Regions from separate parts of the Pseudarthrobacter equi genome, predicted to be linked through region 2. Evidence: predicted binding sites of a transcription regulator. Region 2 holds the regulator's gene; the other holds the start of a gene.
The links. Region 2 encodes LexA, which represses DNA repair genes until DNA is damaged. Its sites were predicted from a motif close to TCGAACANNTGTTCGA; they were not measured.

Region 1 (8,525 bases), 710 kb from region 2:
CAGGGTTTCGTGGTTGGTGTCCGCCGCGGCTCCGCCGCAAATGGCCCGCGCCAGGGTCAGCGCCGCGGCCGCGTTGAAGATGTTGTACACCCCGCGGAGCTTCATCGCGGTACTGACGGTCCCGCCGTCGTACTCAAATTCGGCGGTGTCCGCGCCCACCTTGCGGAGCACGACGTCGGCCGCGGGCTTCTCCGGGAGGCCCGCCGGTGCGGGGCTGCCGGGAGCGGCGCGCATATCGTCGTCGTTGGGGAACGTGCCCAGCAGCGAGTCGTCCAGCCCGAAATACCGGACCTCCTGGCCCGTGAGGGTTTCCGCGATCCTGGCCACCCTGGGGTCTTCACGGTTCAGCACCACGGTCCCGGTGGTTTTGGCGGCGATGTGCTGGAGGAGCTGGGCTGTCTTGTCGATCTCGCCGAAACGGTCCAGCTGGTCCCGCAGGACGTTCAGGAGCAGGCAGTATTTCGGCGGCACGCTGTTTACGAAGTGCACGGCATGTGCCTCGTCGAGTTCCAGGACCGCGACGTCGGCGTCCAGCCGCCCGCGCCAGTCAACCTCGCCCAGCAGGGCCGCGGCGACGCCGCGGGTGAAGTTGCTGCCGGTGCGGTTCGTGAAGACTTTCAGGCCTTGGCTTTCGAGCAGCTCCACCACCATTTTGGTGGTGGTGGTCTTCCCGTTCGTGCCGCTGACAACTGCCACGCCGTGCGGCAGCGTGGTGAGTGTCCGCCGCATGAAACCGGGGTCGATTTTTTCGACGACGAGCCCTGGAAGCGCGGACCCGCCGCCTCGGAGCCGGGATATCCGGCGCACCAGTTTGCCAAGCGGAACAGTGTAAAAGGGCATTGTCCGAATATATCCCAGCCGCGGCATGGAACTGCCGGAGTATGACCCGCCCGGCCGGGCGGGCAGCACCGGTGCCCGTATGCTGGGACGATGACAAACTCCCTTTCCGCCGATCCCGCACGCGTGGGCTCGGGCCTCCGGATCGGCGTCCTGGCGCTCCAGGGCGACTTCCGCGAGCACCTCCGTGCCGCCGCTGAATCCGGCGCCGAGGGGGTCAGCGTCCGGCGTCCGCAGGAACTCGACGGCCTGGACGGGCTCATCATCCCCGGCGGCGAGTCCACGGCCATTGACAAGCTCGCGAGGGCTTTCGGGCTGGCCGGGCCGCTGCGTGAACGCATTGCCGGCGGGCTGCCGGTCTACGGTTCCTGCGCGGGCATGATCCTGCTGGCCTCGGACATTGCCGACCCCGCCACGGACCTTTCGGGTGCCCCCCAGCAGACGTTCGGCGGGCTGGACATGACCGTCCGCCGCAACGCTTTCGGACGCCAGCGCGAGTCCTTCGAGACGGACCTGTATTTTAAGGGCCTGGAGTTCAGCGCCACCGACGCCGGTGTGGCTCCGGTCCATGCCGTCTTCATCCGCGGACCGTGGGTGGAGCGCGTAGGCCCCGGCGTGGAAATCCTGGCCCAGGTTGAACCGGCCGATCCGGAACATGCGTCCCACACCGCCGGGCTGCCCGGGGCCGCTAGAATTGTCGCAGTGCGTTCCGGCCGGCTGCTGGCCACCTCCTTCCATCCGGAAGTGACCGGGGAGAAACGCGTACACGAACTTTTTATCCGCATGATCAGAGGAGAAGCGTAAAGCATGTCAGGCCACTCCAAATGGGCGACGACTAAGCACAAAAAGGCGATCATTGACAGCCGCCGTGCAAAGTCCTTCGCCAAGCTGATCAAGAACATCGAAGTTGCTGCCCGCATGGGCGGACCGGACCTGGCCGGCAACCCCGGCCTCGAACTGGCGGTCACCAAGGCGAAGAAGACTTCGGTCCCCAACGACAACATCGACCGCGCCATCAAGCGCGGCGCCGGGCTCACCGGCGAAGTGGTTGACTACACCGAAATCATGTACGAAGCCCGCGGCCCGCAGGGTTCCGCCCTGCTGATCGAGTGCCTCACCGACAACAAGAACCGCGCGGCATCCGAGGTCCGCCTCGCCATCTCCCGCAACGGCGGCACCATCGCCGATCCCGGCTCCGTCAGCTACCTGTTCAACCGCAAGGGCGTGGTGAACCTGCCCAAGAACGGCCTGGCCGAAGACGACGTCCTCATGGCCGTCCTGGACGCCGGCGCCGAAGAGGTCAAGGACAACGGCGAATCCTTCGAGATCCACTCCGAACCGGGCGATCTTCCGGCCATCCGCGAAGCCCTCAAGGACGCCGGCATCGAGTACGACACCGATGAAGTGGAATTCGTTCCGTCCATGCAGGTGGGGCTGGACGTCGACGGAGCGCGGAAGTTCATGAAGCTGGCCGACGCCCTCGAGGAGCTCGACGACGTCCAGAACGTCTACAGCAACGCCGATTTCAGCGACGAGGTCCAGGCCGCCCTGGAATCAGAGTGACCGGCGGCTTTGCCTGCTGACCTGCGCCCGTCGCAGCACACCCCATCGCGACACAGTCCATCTCCATGACGCTCCGTGTCCTGGGAGTGGACCCCGGCCTGACCCGCTGCGGCATCGGGGTGGTGGACGTCGAGCGGAACCGGCGGGCCACCATGGTGGCCGTCGGCGTCGTCGGAACCTCGCCCGACGAATCCCTGGACCAGCGTCTGCTCGTGATTGCGCTGGCCATCGACGAATGGCTGGACCGCTACGAGCCCCAGGTGCTCGCCGTCGAACGCGTCTTCTCGCAGCTGAACGTCAGCACCGTGATGGGTGTGGCGCAGGCGTCCGGCGTGGTGATTGCAGCGGCAGCGCGGCGCGGGATCCCGGTGGCGCTCCATACGCCGTCGGAGGTCAAGGCCGCCGTTACGGGCAGCGGCACGTCGAACAAGGACGCTGTGACCAAGCTGGTCACCAAGATCCTTCGCCTCGACGCGCCGCCCCGTCCGGCCGATGCCGCGGACGCCCTGGCACTGGCCATCACGCACGCCTGGCGCGCCGGAAGCGGTGCCTCGGTTGCCACTACCGGTCCGGGCAGTTCGGCGCTGACACCGGCCCAGCGGGCGTGGGCCGAGGCCGAAGCGAAGGCGCGCCGCGCACGCTGAATGTCCCCGCAGCTTGCTAGGGTATTCGTAAATATGTTCGGATAACCGGGCTCCGCCTCTTGCCAGGCGGCGGCCCGGCAGCACAAGCAGGAGCCAGGCCTTGATCAGTTTCCTCCGCGGAACCGTAGCGCACGTAGGCCTGTCCACGGCCGTCATCGACTTGAACGGTGCGGGCATGAACGTCTACGCCACCCCCCAGACCCTCAGCGGGCTCCACGTGGGCGAAGAGGGAAAGGTCTTCACCTCCCTGATCGTCCGCGAAGACTCGATGACGCTGTTTGGTTTTGCGGACGACGACGAACGTGAAGTTTTCGAGGTCCTGCTGAGTGTGAGCGGCGTGGGTCCGCGCCTCGCACTGGCCGTTTTGGCCGTCCACGATCCTGAAGCGATCCGCGTTGCCGCGCACACCGGCGACAACAAGACTTTCACCAAGGTTCCCGGGATCGGTCCGAAGGTGGCGGGGCGGATTGTCCTTGAGCTGGCCGGCAAGCTTGTTCCGCACGGTACGGCTCCCGCTGCGGCCACCACCGCGGCGGAGGCCAGCTGGAAGCCGCAGGTGGTCGCCGCCATGACCAGCCTGGGCTGGTCCGAAAAGGACGCGTCGTCGAGCATCGACAAGGCACTGGCGGACGAGCCCGAAGTTTCCTTCCGCGGCAACGTCCCGGAGATCCTCCGGACCACCCTCCGCTGGCTCGGCCAGGACGGCGCGCGGGCGGGCAACCGCGTAGGCAGCCGTGGCTGAACCGTCACTGGTGGCAGCAGGGGAGGAGCCTGAGGAACGCGCCATCGAAGCCGCACTCCGCCCCAAGAACCTGGACGACTTCGTGGGCCAGCACCGCGTGCGGAAGCAGCTGTCCCTGGTCCTGAAGGCATCCCGCATGCGCGGCCGCAGCGCCGACCATGTGCTCTTTTCGGGTCCTCCGGGTCTCGGCAAGACCACCCTTGCCATGATCGTGGCGGCGGAAATGAACGCTCCGCTGCGCATCAGCAGCGGCCCTGCGATCCAGCATGCCGGCGACCTCGCCGCCATCCTGTCATCGCTGTCCGAGGGCGAAGTCCTCTTCCTCGACGAAATCCACCGCATGTCCAGGCCGGCTGAAGAAATGCTCTACATGGCCATGGAGGATTTCCGTGTGGACATTGTGGTGGGTAAGGGTGCGGGTGCCACTGCCATCCCGCTGGAACTTCCCCCCTTCACACTGGTGGGCGCCACCACCCGGGCCGGGCTGCTTCCCGGTCCGCTGCGGGACCGCTTCGGTTTCACAGGCCATCTGGAGTTCTACTCGGTTCCGGAACTCGAACTTGTGCTGCGGCGCTCCGCCGGCCTGCTGGACCTGAAGGTCAATTCCGCCGGCTTCAGCGAGATCGCCGGCCGGTCCCGCGGAACGCCCCGAATTGCCAACCGGCTGCTGCGCCGCGTGCGCGACTGGGCTTTGGTCCATGGCGTAGAGCAGATCGATGCCCGGTCCGCGTCGGCGGCGCTCGACATGTACGAAGTGGACAAGAAGGGGCTCGACCGGCTGGACCGTTCCGTCCTCGAGGCGCTCATCACCAAGTTCGGCGGAGGGCCCGTGGGGCTCTCCACGCTTGCGATCGCCGTCGGCGAAGAAACCGAAACAGTGGAGACTGTCGCGGAGCCCTTCCTCGTCCGCGAAGGGCTCCTGGGCCGCACCCCACGCGGCCGCATCGCCATGGCGCCGGCCTGGACACATCTGGGCTATGCCATCCCTGCAGGCGTGTTCGGCCAGGAACAGCTGGATCTTTTTGACCGCGTAACGGGTGCCGAGGTCACGGGGGACTGGGCCCCGGAGAGCCAATAACAGGCTCCCTCCAGCTTTTCCCCTTAGACTGGTATGACGCTCGGCACGTTCGGGTCTTTGTTGTGCGCATGGCCTATCGGCCGCGCCGCCGGTGCAGGAGGTCCGTCAGGGATCGGCTTCCATGACTGTTCCGCCCGGCACAGACAAAGTCCGGCGCTGCCGGAAAACCAGCCAGGTACCACAAAGGACGGAATTCCCCTTGGATCCAATGTCAATTCTCCTGTTCGTCATGCTCGGCGTATTCATCTTCATGATGTTCCGCCGGAACAAGAAGACGCAGCAGCAGCAGGCGGAGCTCCAGTCGAAGTTCGGCCCAGGCGTCGATGTCATGACCAGCTTCGGCCTCTACGGCCGGATCGTGGACATCGATGAGGCCGAGAACAAGGTCACCCTGGAACTCTCCCCGGGCAACCTGGCCACCGTGCACCGGCAGTCCGTCACCAAGGTGATGGAACCGGCGGTAGCGCCGGAAGCCGCTGCCCCCGCCGTACCGGACGATGCTTCGTCCCTGACCGCTCCGGAGGCGGCGGGTACCACGGCCGGCACCACGGCTGCGCCGGCCACTGCCGCTGAGACCACCGCGTTCCCGGCTGAGACCCCGGACGAGACCCTGAAGCGCCTCAACGATGAGGGCAAGAAGGACAGCTAGTCCTTCCGGCACCTTAACCCCTCTACCGCTGCGGACAACCGCCGGTGCCCATGCGCACCGGCGGTTCCTCCGTGAATAAGAGAAAGATCGACAATGGCACGAACTGGCCCCAAGAAGCCCGGCCTCAGGGTCCTGGTCTGGCTGGGCGTAATCATCGCCGCGTTGACAGCCGTCCTGGCCGCCGGCACCGTCGCCGGGCAGGCAAGCTGGTCGCCCAAGCTGGCACTTGACCTCGAAGGCGGTACCCAGATGATCCTGGCGCCGAAGGTTGAGGGCGGTTCTGACATCAATGAAGAACAGCTGAACCAGGCCGTGGCGATCATCCGCCAGCGCGTTGACGGTTCCGGCGTAGCCGAAGCCGAAATCAGCACGCAGTCGGGCCGCAACGTGGTGGTGAGCCTCCCGGGCACGCCGTCCACTGCCACCCGCGACCTGATCCAGGCATCCGCGGACATGAACTTCCGGCCCGTGCTCCTGAACGGAGCCGGAGCTGCTGTTCCCGAGGAGTCCCGGGCTCCCGAGGACCAGCTGCCCAAGCCGACGGCGGCGCCCGCCAACAGCAGTGACATCAACTGGATCACGCCCGAAATCTACCGTGAGTTCGAGGCCCTGGACTGTGACAACGCCTCAGCCGAGAAGGCAGAGCGTTCTGATCCGACCAAGCCGCTGGTCACCTGTGAACCGGCAACGGACAAGAGCCCGGCCATCAAGTACATCCTCGGGCCGGTCGAGGTGAAGGGCAGCAACATCGTCACTTCCTCGTTCCAGCTGCAGCAGGGCGCCCAGGGAGCCGTCACCAACGACTGGGCCGTCAACATCCAGTTCAACGAGGAAGGTACCGCGAAGTTCAAGGAGGTCACCGAGCGCCTCAACCAGTTCTACGTGGCCGCAGGCGGCGAATCGGGCAACGACCCCAAGGCACAGTTCGCCATCGTCCTCGACGACCAGGTCATTTCCGCTCCGCGTTCACTGGCTGTCATCACGGACGGCCGTCCGCAGATCACGGGCGGCTTCACCGAGCAGACGGCCAAGGCACTGTCTGACCAGCTGCGCTTCGGCGCCCTGCCTATCAGCTTCGAGATCCAGAGCGAACAGCAGATCTCGGCGACCCTCGGTGGCGAGCAGTTGCGTATGGGCCTGTTGGCCGGCCTCATCGGGCTGCTCCTGGTGGTGGTCTATTCGCTCTTCCAGTACCGGGCACTGGGCTTCGTCACCATCGCCTCGCTGGTGGTGGCAGGCGTCCTGACGTATCTGGCCATCGCAATCCTGGGCTGGACGGAAAACTACCGGCTGTCCCTGGCCGGTGTCGCGGGCATCATCGTGGCCATCGGCCAGACGGCTGACTCGTTCATCGTCTACTTCGAACGTATCCGCGATGAGCTGCGCGAAGGACGCGGCCTGGTCTCGGCCGTCGAGAACGGCTGGAAGCGGGCCAAGCGCACCGTGCTCGCCTCCAAGGCGGTTAACCTGCTGGCGGCGCTGGTCCTCTACTTCGTGGCGGTGGGCAACGTGCGGGGCTTCGCCTTCACGCTCGGCCTGACAGCCATCGCCGACCTCATTGTGGTCTTCATGTTCACCCACCCGACGCTGCAGCTGCTGGCGCGGACGCGCTTCTTCGGCGAAGGCCACCGGTTCTCCGGGCTCGACCCCAAGCGCCTCGGCGCCGTACCGCTGTACCGCGGTGCCGGCCGTATCCGGACCCCCGAAGACCGTCCGGCCAACGTCCGTGCCAAGAACGCGGGAGCCGCCGCGGAAGCGGAACGCCGGATGACTATTGCCGAACGGCGGCTGGCGGAGAAGCAGGAACAGCTGGCCGGTTCCTCGAAGACCGCTGCGAAGGAGAACAAGTAATGTCAGGCTTCGCCAATTTCGGCAATGAGCTCTACACCGGGAAGCGCTCCTACGAGTTCGTGGGATCCAAGAAGATCTGGTTCCTGATCGCGCTGGCGGCTGTCGCGCTGTCCATCATCATCCCGGTGGCCAAGGGCGGGTTCAACCTGGGCATCGAGTTCCGGGGCGGCTCCGAATTCACCGTCTCCAACGTCAAGACGACGGACGCAACCGTGGGGGAGAAGGCCGTCACGGACGTTGTGGCCGGCAGCATCCCGCGTGTGGCCAACGTGGCCGGAACCACCATGCGCATCCAGACGGACAAGCTCACGGACGACGAGACGCTCCGCATCAAGGAAGGCCTGCACACCGCCTACGGCGTGACCGAAAACGAGGTTACCTCCACCTTCGTGGGACCCACCTGGGGTGCCGATGTCACCAAGCAGGCCCTGATCGGCCTGGTGGTGTTCGTCCTCCTGGCCGCGGTGCTGATGGCCCTGTACTTCCGCACATGGAAGATGTCCGTTTCGGCCCTCGCCGGCATGCTGGTCACCATGTTCATCACCGCCGGGGTCTATGCCCTCAGCGACTTTGAAGTGACACCGTCCGCCATCATCGGGTTCCTGACGGTGCTCAGCTACTCCCTCTACGACACCGTGGTGGTCTTCGACAAGATCCGTGAGAACACGGCGGAGATTGACTCCTCAACCCGCCGCACGTTCGCTGAGGAAGTCAACCTGGCCGTGAACCAGACGCTGGTGCGTTCCATCAACACCATGATGGTGGCGATCCTCCCGGTGGGCGCCATCCTGTTCATCGGTGCCGGCCTGCTGGGCGCGGGAACCCTGCGTGACCTGTCGCTGGCACTGTTCGTGGGAATCCTGATCGGTACGGCGGCCACCATCTTCGTGGCGGCGCCGATGTACGCCTGGCTGCGGCAGAACGAACCGGACCTGGTCAAGCAGGCCCGGCGCGTGGAGCAGCGCCGCAGCAGCACCGCCGAACGCAATGCTTCAGCGGAGCCTGCCCAGGCCTGATTGAGGTAATGTGCGCCGGTCGTGCCGGTGTTCCCGTCCACGGGCCGGACAGTGTGGAAATCACGCTGTCCGGCCCGTGGTCGTTTAAGTGTCCCGGTTATAAATCTCTGCCTCGTGAGGAATAGACTGAGGTAATTAAGACGGT
Region 2 (8,525 bases):
CAGCGTAATGGGAAACCGCGCCGCGGCGCCTCTGTTAGTCTTGACAGCATGTTCTTGATCTTCGAGTAGCCGGCATGGGCACTTGCCCGTCCCGCTCCCTTGTCCGCGGTGTCCACTCCCGCCAGCGATTCTGCCCACAGCGACGCAGGTTTTCCGCCTTCCGCTTGTGCACCGGACCAAACTCCAACGTTTGCTCCGCACGCCGGACAACACTCGAAGCTTGATCCGCTCTTGCTTCCTGCCGTGATGCCGGTCCCAAACCGTTCCGCCGGCTTTCCTACGCGGCGCCCACGCTGCCGCGGCATTGTTGCCCGGCTGCCAGTACAGGAGACTCTGCATGACCGCAGCCCCTCAGCCCAGCGCGAATACTTCACCAGATTCCACCGAACGGCACTATTCTGGAAATGCCGAAACTTCAAAGGAGACCATGACCAGCCAGCCCAACACCGGATCCGATCCAGCGTCCCAGGATATGAGTCCTGCGGAGATCCAAGCTGTTATCGACAGGATCCTCGCCAAGGACGTACCGGCCAGCTCCAGGACGTCCGGCGGTGCCGGCGACGCGAAGGCGGTCCTCGGCAAGGCCCAGGCCATCTCCCACCTGGACGACGAGCACTCTGAATACGACGGCGACCAGCAGGACCTCGAAGAGCGGCGCGCCCTGCGCCGCACGGCAGGCCTTTCCACCGAGCTCGAAGACGTTACCGAGGTCGAATACCGCCAGCTGCGGCTGGAGCGCGTGGTCCTTGCCGGACTGTGGTCCGAAGGCACCCTGGCCGACGCCGAGAACTCCCTGCGGGAACTCGCAGCCCTGGCCGAGACCGCCGGTTCGGAAGTGCTGGACGGCCTCGTGCAGCGCCGTGCCAAGCCGGACCCCGGCACGTTCCTGGGCTCGGGCAAGGCGCAGGAGCTCAAGGACATTGTCATGTCCACGGGAGCGGACACGGTGGTGGTCGATGCCGAGCTGGCACCGTCCCAGCGGCGCGGGCTGGAAGACATCGTCAAGGTCAAGGTCATCGACCGCACCGGGCTCATCCTGGACATCTTCGCGCAGCATGCGAAGAGCCGCGAAGGCAAGGCCCAGGTTGAGCTGGCGCAGCTCGAGTACCTGCTTCCGCGCCTGCGCGGCTGGGGCGACTCGATGTCCCGCCAGGCCGGCGGCCAGGTGGGCGGTGCCGCCGCCGGCATGGGTTCGCGCGGTCCCGGTGAGACGAAGATCGAACTGGACCGCCGCCGGATCCGTACCCGGATGGCCAAGCTGCGGCGCGAAATCGCGGCGATGAAGCCTGCCCGGGAAACCAAGCGCGCCAACCGTCGTCGTAATGAAGTGCCGTCCGTAGCAATTGCGGGCTACACGAACGCTGGAAAGTCGTCCCTTCTCAACAGGTTGACCGATGCCGGGGTGCTGGTAGAGAACGCCCTGTTCGCCACGCTGGACCCCACCATCCGCAAAGCCGAGACATCTGACGGCCTGGGTTACACGCTGGCCGACACCGTGGGCTTCGTCCGGTCCCTCCCCACCCAGCTGGTGGAGGCCTTCCGGTCCACCTTGGAGGAAGTGGCCGATTCCGACCTCATCCTGCATGTGGTGGATGCGTCCCACCCGGATCCTGAAGGCCAGATCGCCGCTGTGAGGAAGGTCTTCGGCGAGGTTGACGCCCGCAAGATCCCGGAGATCATCGTCCTGAACAAGGCCGACGCCGCAGATCCCTTCGTGGTGGAACGGCTGAAGCAGCGTGAACCGCGCCATGTGGTGGTTTCGGCGCGCACCGGCGAGGGAATCGCGGAACTGCTGAAGACCATCAGCGAATCGATTCCGCGTCCCGGCGTCCAGCTGGAGCTCCTTATCCCGTACAACCGCGGCGACCTGATCAGCAAGCTGCACGACTCCGACGCGGAGATCATCAGCATGGACCATGTCGAGGCCGGAACCCGGGCGGTGGTGAAGGTCCGCGAGGGCCTGGCCGCCGAACTGGAATCCTTTGCCGTCAATGCCTGAGGCTGTGGCAACTGAATCCAAGGAAACGGCCGGCGGGCAGCTCGTCATCGAGCTGCTCGACCGGGCCGTTTCCGCCATGGGCGGCCAAAGCCGCTCCGGGCAGCATGAAATGGCGCGGCAAGTGGCGCAGGCCATCGAAACGGGAAACCACCTGCTGGTGCAGGCCGGGACCGGTACCGGAAAGTCACTGGCATACCTGATCCCGCTGATCGCCCATGCTCTTGAAAGCAACAAGCCCGCCCTGGTGTCCACGGCCACCCTTGCCCTGCAGACGCAGATTGTGGGCAGGGACCTGCCGCGGCTCCTCAAAGCCATCACCCCGGCCCTCGACCGTCCGGTCAAGGTGGCGCTGGTCAAGGGCCGGTCCAATTACGTGTGCCGGCACAAGCTGGAAGGCGGGTTTCCCTCCGAGGAACCCTCCGAGGGGCAGCTCTTCTCCCTCGGTGAGGACACCAGCGTGCCGCACTTCGCCGCAGCCGCCGGCGGGCCGCAGTCCCAGCTCGGAAAGGAAGTGGTCCGGCTCCGGGAATGGGCGGAAAAGACGTCCACAGGAGACCGGGACGAACTCCTGCCCGGCGTGACGGACCGCGCCTGGAAGCAGGTGTCCGTGACGTCCATGGAGTGCCTGGGCTCCCAGAAATGCCCCCTGGCCGAGGAATGCTTCAGCGAGCTGGCCCGCCAGGACGCTGCCGATGCCGACGTCGTGGTGACCAACCATGCCATGCTCGCGGTCAGTGCGTTCGAGGGACTCGCGGTGCTGCCCGAGTACGACGTTGTGGTGGTGGATGAGGCCCACGAGCTGCAGGACCGGGTTACCGGTGCAGTGTCCGGCCAGCTCTCCGTCGCCATGGTCCACGCCGCTGCCTCAGGCGCCCGCAAACACACGGCGATCACCGTGGACGCGCTCAACGCCGCCGCAGCGAACCTGGAGCTGGCCCTTGCCGGCGTCCCAAGCGGGCTGCTCCCCAACGGACTGAACGACGAACAGCTCGACTGCGTGGACCAGCTGCGCGAGGCCTGCAGGGCGGCGCTGTCCGACTCCAAGGGGGACAGCAGCAACACGGCCGACGGCGGCAGGCAGCTTGCGCGTTCACGCCTGATGCTCATCCTCGAACTGTCCGAACGGCTATTGGCGGCAAAGGAGAACCGCGAGGTCGTGTGGATCTCGCGCGCCGGAACCTTCGATCCCGGCCAGGGCTATACCCAACCTGACGACAGTGCTCCTGCGCTGGTCAATATCGCGCCGTTGTCCGTGGCCGGGAGGCTGCGTGAGGGGCTCTTCGCCGGGCATACAGTGGTCCTGACGTCCGCAACCCTGGCCATCGGTTCTGCCTTCGAGCCCGCCGCCGGGGGATTGGGCCTCGTGGGCGAAGGGGCGCCGGCCTGGACCGGGATCGACGTCGGCTCGCCGTTCGACTATCCCAAGCAGGGGATCCTGTACGTGGCCGGGCACCTGCCCAAGCCGGGCCGTGGTGCGTCACCCGAATCGCTTGCAGAGCTGGAGGCACTCATCCGCGCCTCGAACGGCGGGGCGCTGTGCCTGTTCTCCTCACGGCGGGCAGCCGAAGAGGCGGCCGAAGCACTCCGGCCCAAGCTGGGCATGACGGTCCTGTGCCAGGGCGACTCCACCATGACGGCCCTCGTCAAGCAGTTCGCAGACGAACCGGATACGTGCCTGTTCGGCACCATGTCGCTCTGGCAGGGCGTTGACGTCCCAGGGGTTTCCTGCCGCCTGGTGGTCATCGACCGGATCCCCTTCCCCCGCCCGGACGACCCCCTCATGACCGCCCGCTCCCGGGCCGTGGCGCAGGCAGGCGGCAACGGCTTCATGTCCGTCTCGGCCACCCATGCCGCCATCCGGCTGGCCCAGGGCGCCGGCAGGCTGATCCGCTCCACCGGCGACAAGGGCGTAGTGGCGGTCCTCGATTCCCGCCTGGCCACGGAACGCTACGCCGGGTTCCTGCGCGGCGCCCTGCCGCCCTTCTGGGCCACGACGGACCGCACGACGGCGATCGCGGCCTTGGAGAGGCTGGCCGGGGAAACGCCGTAGGCACCATTTGAAAACCCCAATAAGGAAGGCGCCGTTCCCCGGAACGGCGCCTCCCTTATTGGCTGGACTGCTGTGGCCTGTTGTTGACGGCGGCCACGCTACAGCGAGCGGAGGACCGAAACCACCTTGCCCATGATGGTGGCATGGTCGCCAAGGATCGGTTCGTACTGCGTGTTCTGGGGCAGCAGCCACGTGTGGCCGTCCCGCTGGCGGAACGTCTTGACCGTGGCTTCGTCGTCCAGGAGCGCGGCAACAATGTCGCCGTTCGCGGCATCCGCCTGGCGCCGGACCACCACCCAGTCGCCGTCGCAGATAGCGGCGTCCACCATGGAATCACCGGCCACCTTCAGCATAAACAGTTCGCCCTGGCCCACCAGCTGGCGGGGGAGCGGCATAACGTCTTCCACCACCTGGTCCGCGAGGATGGGGCCGCCGGCGGCGATGCGGCCGACGAGGGGCACCATGGCCGTGTCCAGCGCGGTGGGCAACTCCGTGACGGACGCTGTGATGCCCGTGGAGGCCGCAGCCGCGGGTTCCGCTGCCTGCCTGGCCGCCCTGCCGGTGGTCCCGCCGTCGAGGGTCAGCGGCATCAGGACTTCCATGGCCCGGGGCCGCTTCGGATCACGCCGCAGGTAGCCCAGCTTTTCCAGCTGCGAGAGCTGGTGGGTGACGCTCGAGAGGCTGGCCAGCCCCACGGTGTCCCCAATCTCGCGCATGGACGGCGGGTAGCCGTTGACGTTGACCGAACGCTGGATGGTCTCGAGGATTTTCTTCTGCCGCGGCGTCAAGCCCTTGGCTGTCCTTTTCGGCTGCGAGGTCGCCCTGCCCCCGGTGGCTGCTGCTGCCATGTTCGCCGTTGCCTTTCGGTTGCCACCGGGCTTTCAACTGCACCGGACTAAGTGTTCCCGCCGTCAATGTCAGACCCTGCTGATCAACTTCAGGAGTGGATGTTCCTGCCTCCAAACGTAGGTCAGCCACATGGCTTTTTCAAACATTTGTTCTAGCGAGTCTCGACATTGTTCGTCCATAGGTGCTAAAACTGAATCAAGCAGTATTCGAATATGTGTTCTAACAAGGCGAGCAGCCGTTCGAACACGGAGCCGGTCAGGCAGCACCATGGGGCGGCACCAGCAGGCAACACCAACAGACGCAGTACGGTCCAGGAGGGCTAAGGTCATGTCAGCTACATCCGCTTTCAGGTCACACGGTTTCGACGTTCACGGCAACGGTGCACGGGCCCAGCAGGCGCCGCTGCCACCACTGCGCCTCACGCGGCGGGGCAAGATTGTCCTGATCGGGATTCCCCTGGTGCTGCTGGCAGCGCTCCTGCTGTCACTGGCCGGCTTCTTCAACTCACCGGCCAAGGCCTCCGACTCCGCAGCGGACCTGACCGTGACCCCCACCGTCACGGTCACCGTGCAGCCGGGTGAGTCGCTGTGGGGGATCGCTTCCGACCTCGCGCCCGAGCGGGACGCCAGGGACGTCGTGGCAGATATCGTGCAGCTCAACAACCTGTCCGCCGGGAAGATTCTCCCGGGACAGCAGCTGTACATCCCCACACGCTAGGAATGGTTCGCGGCACGTCTCCCTGGCTGTATCGAAGTCCCGGAACAGCAGGTGTGCTGCCCAGAGCCGACGTTGCATGGGTAGGCGCGGACCGTCACATTTTCGGGCGACCGCACCTCCCACTAAACTGTTCAGGTGAATGACCAGCTTGAACGCCTGAACCGGCTTCCTCTCCGCAGCAACCTCCGGGGCATCACGCCCTACGGTGCCCCGCAGCTGGATGTGCCCATCCTCCTCAACGTCAACGAGAACACCCATGGTGTCCCGGCCGACGTCACAGCCGCCATCACGGCGGCGGTCGCGGAGGCTGCCATCGGCCTGAACCGCTACCCGGACCGGGAGTTCACCGAGCTCCGCAAGGCCCTTGCCGAGTATCTGGGACACGGCCTCGACGAGGCCAACGTATGGGCCGCCAACGGCTCCAACGAAGTGCTCCAGCAGATCCTTCAGGCATTCGGCGGTCCGGGGCGCACGGCCCTCGGCTTCCCGCCCACGTACTCCATGTACCCCCTGCTTGCCAGCGGCACGGACACCGGCTACATCAAGGGCGAGCGTGAGGACGGGTACGGCCTCAGCGCCGAATCGGCCGCCCGCCAGGTCCGGGAACTGAAGCCCAACATCGTTTTCCTGTGCTCACCGAACAACCCCACCGGCACCGGCCTCGGGCTGGACGTGGTGGAAGCGGTTTACAAAGCCGGCGCCGAAAGCCAGGCCATCGTGATCGTGGATGAGGCCTACCACGAGTTTGCCCACGACGGCACGCTCAGCGCCCTGACGCTGCTGCCCGGGCGGGAGCGGCTGATCGTTTCCCGCACCATGAGCAAGGCATTCGCGCTGGCCGGCGCCCGGCTCGGATACATGGCAGCCGCCCCGGAAGTAACCGACGCGCTGCGCCTGGTCCGGCTCCCGTACCACCTGTCGGCCATCACCCAGGCAACCGCCCTGGCGGCCCTGCAGCACCGCGAAGCCCTCATGGCTGACGTCGAGGACATCAAGAAGCAGCGCGACCGCATCGTGTCCGAGCTGACCCGCATGGGCCTCAAGCCGGCGGCATCCGACTCCAACTACGTGTTCTTCGGCGGACTGGAGAATCCGCACCAGGTCTGGCAGGAACTGCTGGACGCGGGTGTGCTGATCCGCGACGTCGGTATCCCGGGGCACCTGCGGGTTACTGCCGGCACTGAGACGGAAACCACAGCCTTCCTCACCTCCCTGGAAAGCATCCTTGCCGGCCAGCCGGCCCTTCCCGCCTAGACTTGAAGAACCGGCGCTGGACGCCCTGACCACCCCTTACTGCCACAAAGGACACCTGACCATGACTTCCACCGGACCGAACGCGGACGCAGCCCGGACCGCACGCATGGAGCGTGCCACCAGCGAGTCGTCCGTGCTCGTGGAAATCAACCTGGACGGTACGGGCGTCTCGGACATCGACACTTCCGTGCCGTTCTACGACCACATGCTCACGGCACTGTGCAAGCACTCGCTGATCGACATGACGGTCAAAGCCACGGGAGACACCCACATCGACGTCCACCACACCGTGGAGGACGTTGCCATCACCTTCGGCGAGGTGCTGCGGACCGCCCTGGGCAACAAGGCCGGCATCCGCCGGTTCGGCGAAGCCACCGTCCCGCTGGACGAGGCCCTGGCCAACGCCGTGGTGGACGTCTCCGGGCGCCCTTACCTGGTGCACGCCGGCGAGCCCGCCGGCCAGGAATACCACCTGATCGGCGGCCACTTCACTGGCTCCCTCACCCGCCACGTCTTTGAGGCCATCACCCTGCACGCAGGCATCTGCCTGCACATGAACGTCATCGCCGGACGGGACCCCCACCACATTGTGGAAGCCCAGTTCAAGGCGTTCGCCCGTGCCCTGCGTGCAGCCGTCGAACCCGATCCCCGGGTTGAGGGCATTCCGTCCACCAAGGGTGCCCTGTGAGCGGCCAGATCCTGAAGGACGGTGCCATCATCGACCCGTCCGCATCACGCAAGCCCGCTTCCCCGGAGGGCAAGCCCACCGTGACGGTGCTGGATTACGGTTCCGGCAACGTCCGGTCGGCCGTGCGCGCCCTCGAGCGGGCCGGTGCAGAGGTCATCCTCAGCGCCAAGCCCGAGGATGTCCTGAACGCGGACGGCCTGGTGGTTCCCGGCGTCGGCGCCTTCGAGACGGTCATGCGCGAGCTCAAAGCCGTGGATGGCATCAGGCTCATCGGCCGCCGGGTGGCCGGCGGCCGCCCCGTCCTGGGGATCTGCGTGGGCCTCCAGGTACTTTTCGAGGCCGGCGTCGAGCATGGCACCGAGGCTGAGGGCATCGGCGAATGGCCCGGGAAAGTCGAGATGCTGCCGGCCGACGTCGTTCCGCACATGGGCTGGAACACCGTCAAGGTGCCGGAGGGTTCAAAGCTCTTCGCCGGAGTGGAAGGCGAGCGGTTCTACTTCGTCCATTCCTACGGCGTGCAGGAATGGAACTTCGACGTCATTCAGCCGCTGATGGCCCCTCCGCTGGTGACGTGGTCCGAACACGGCGCACCCTTTATCGCTGCCGTCGAAAACGGGCCGCTGTGCGCCACGCAGTTCCACCCTGAGAAGTCAGGCGATGCCGGCGCGCGGCTGCTGCGCAACTGGGTGGACGCGCTGCGCCGGCCCACGGAAACCGGCAGCGGCGACGCTAGTGGCGGCGCCTGAATGTGGTCCATCGTCCTGATGGGACTGGCCGGCCTGCTGGTGGGCGGTGCCCTGTCCTTCCGGCAGCAGCACAAGCCCCTGTGGACCCAGGTTTCGTTCTACGTCCTGGCAGGCATGTCCCTGCTCGCCGCCTACCTGCTGACCCTCCCGGCCGGTTGACAGGCATCCTGGCCAACGAGTCCGGCCACTGACGCGCGCCGGCACTGTGCCGGCAGCCCGACA

Region 1: ruvA (Holliday junction branch migration protein RuvA) is a predicted target of LexA. The motif match lies at 3,070-3,085, and genes of this name have one in related genera.

The regions. Positions count from the first base shown of each region.
Region 1 covers NZ_LT629779.1:2,658,615-2,667,139, reverse strand. Annotated here, with positions in the region: gene BLT71_RS11960 (Mur ligase family protein) at 1-840, opposite strand, end outside; gene pdxT (pyridoxal 5'-phosphate synthase glutaminase subunit PdxT) at 931-1,641, shown strand; gene BLT71_RS11950 (YebC/PmpR family DNA-binding transcriptional regulator) at 1,645-2,400, shown strand; gene ruvC (crossover junction endodeoxyribonuclease RuvC) at 2,466-3,044, shown strand; gene ruvA (Holliday junction branch migration protein RuvA) at 3,145-3,786, shown strand; gene ruvB (Holliday junction branch migration DNA helicase RuvB) at 3,779-4,864, shown strand; gene yajC (preprotein translocase subunit YajC) at 5,073-5,513, shown strand; gene secD (protein translocase subunit SecD) at 5,607-7,364, shown strand; gene secF (protein translocase subunit SecF) at 7,364-8,380, shown strand.
Region 2 covers NZ_LT629779.1:1,952,878-1,961,402, forward strand. Annotated here, with positions in the region: gene hflX (GTPase HflX) at 428-1,999, shown strand; gene BLT71_RS08835 (ATP-dependent DNA helicase) at 1,992-4,049, shown strand; gene lexA (transcriptional repressor LexA) at 4,148-4,897, opposite strand; gene BLT71_RS08845 (LysM peptidoglycan-binding domain-containing protein) at 5,226-5,615, shown strand; gene BLT71_RS08850 (histidinol-phosphate transaminase) at 5,751-6,869, shown strand; gene hisB (imidazoleglycerol-phosphate dehydratase HisB) at 6,931-7,557, shown strand; gene hisH (imidazole glycerol phosphate synthase subunit HisH) at 7,554-8,303, shown strand; gene BLT71_RS20570 (hypothetical protein) at 8,304-8,462, shown strand.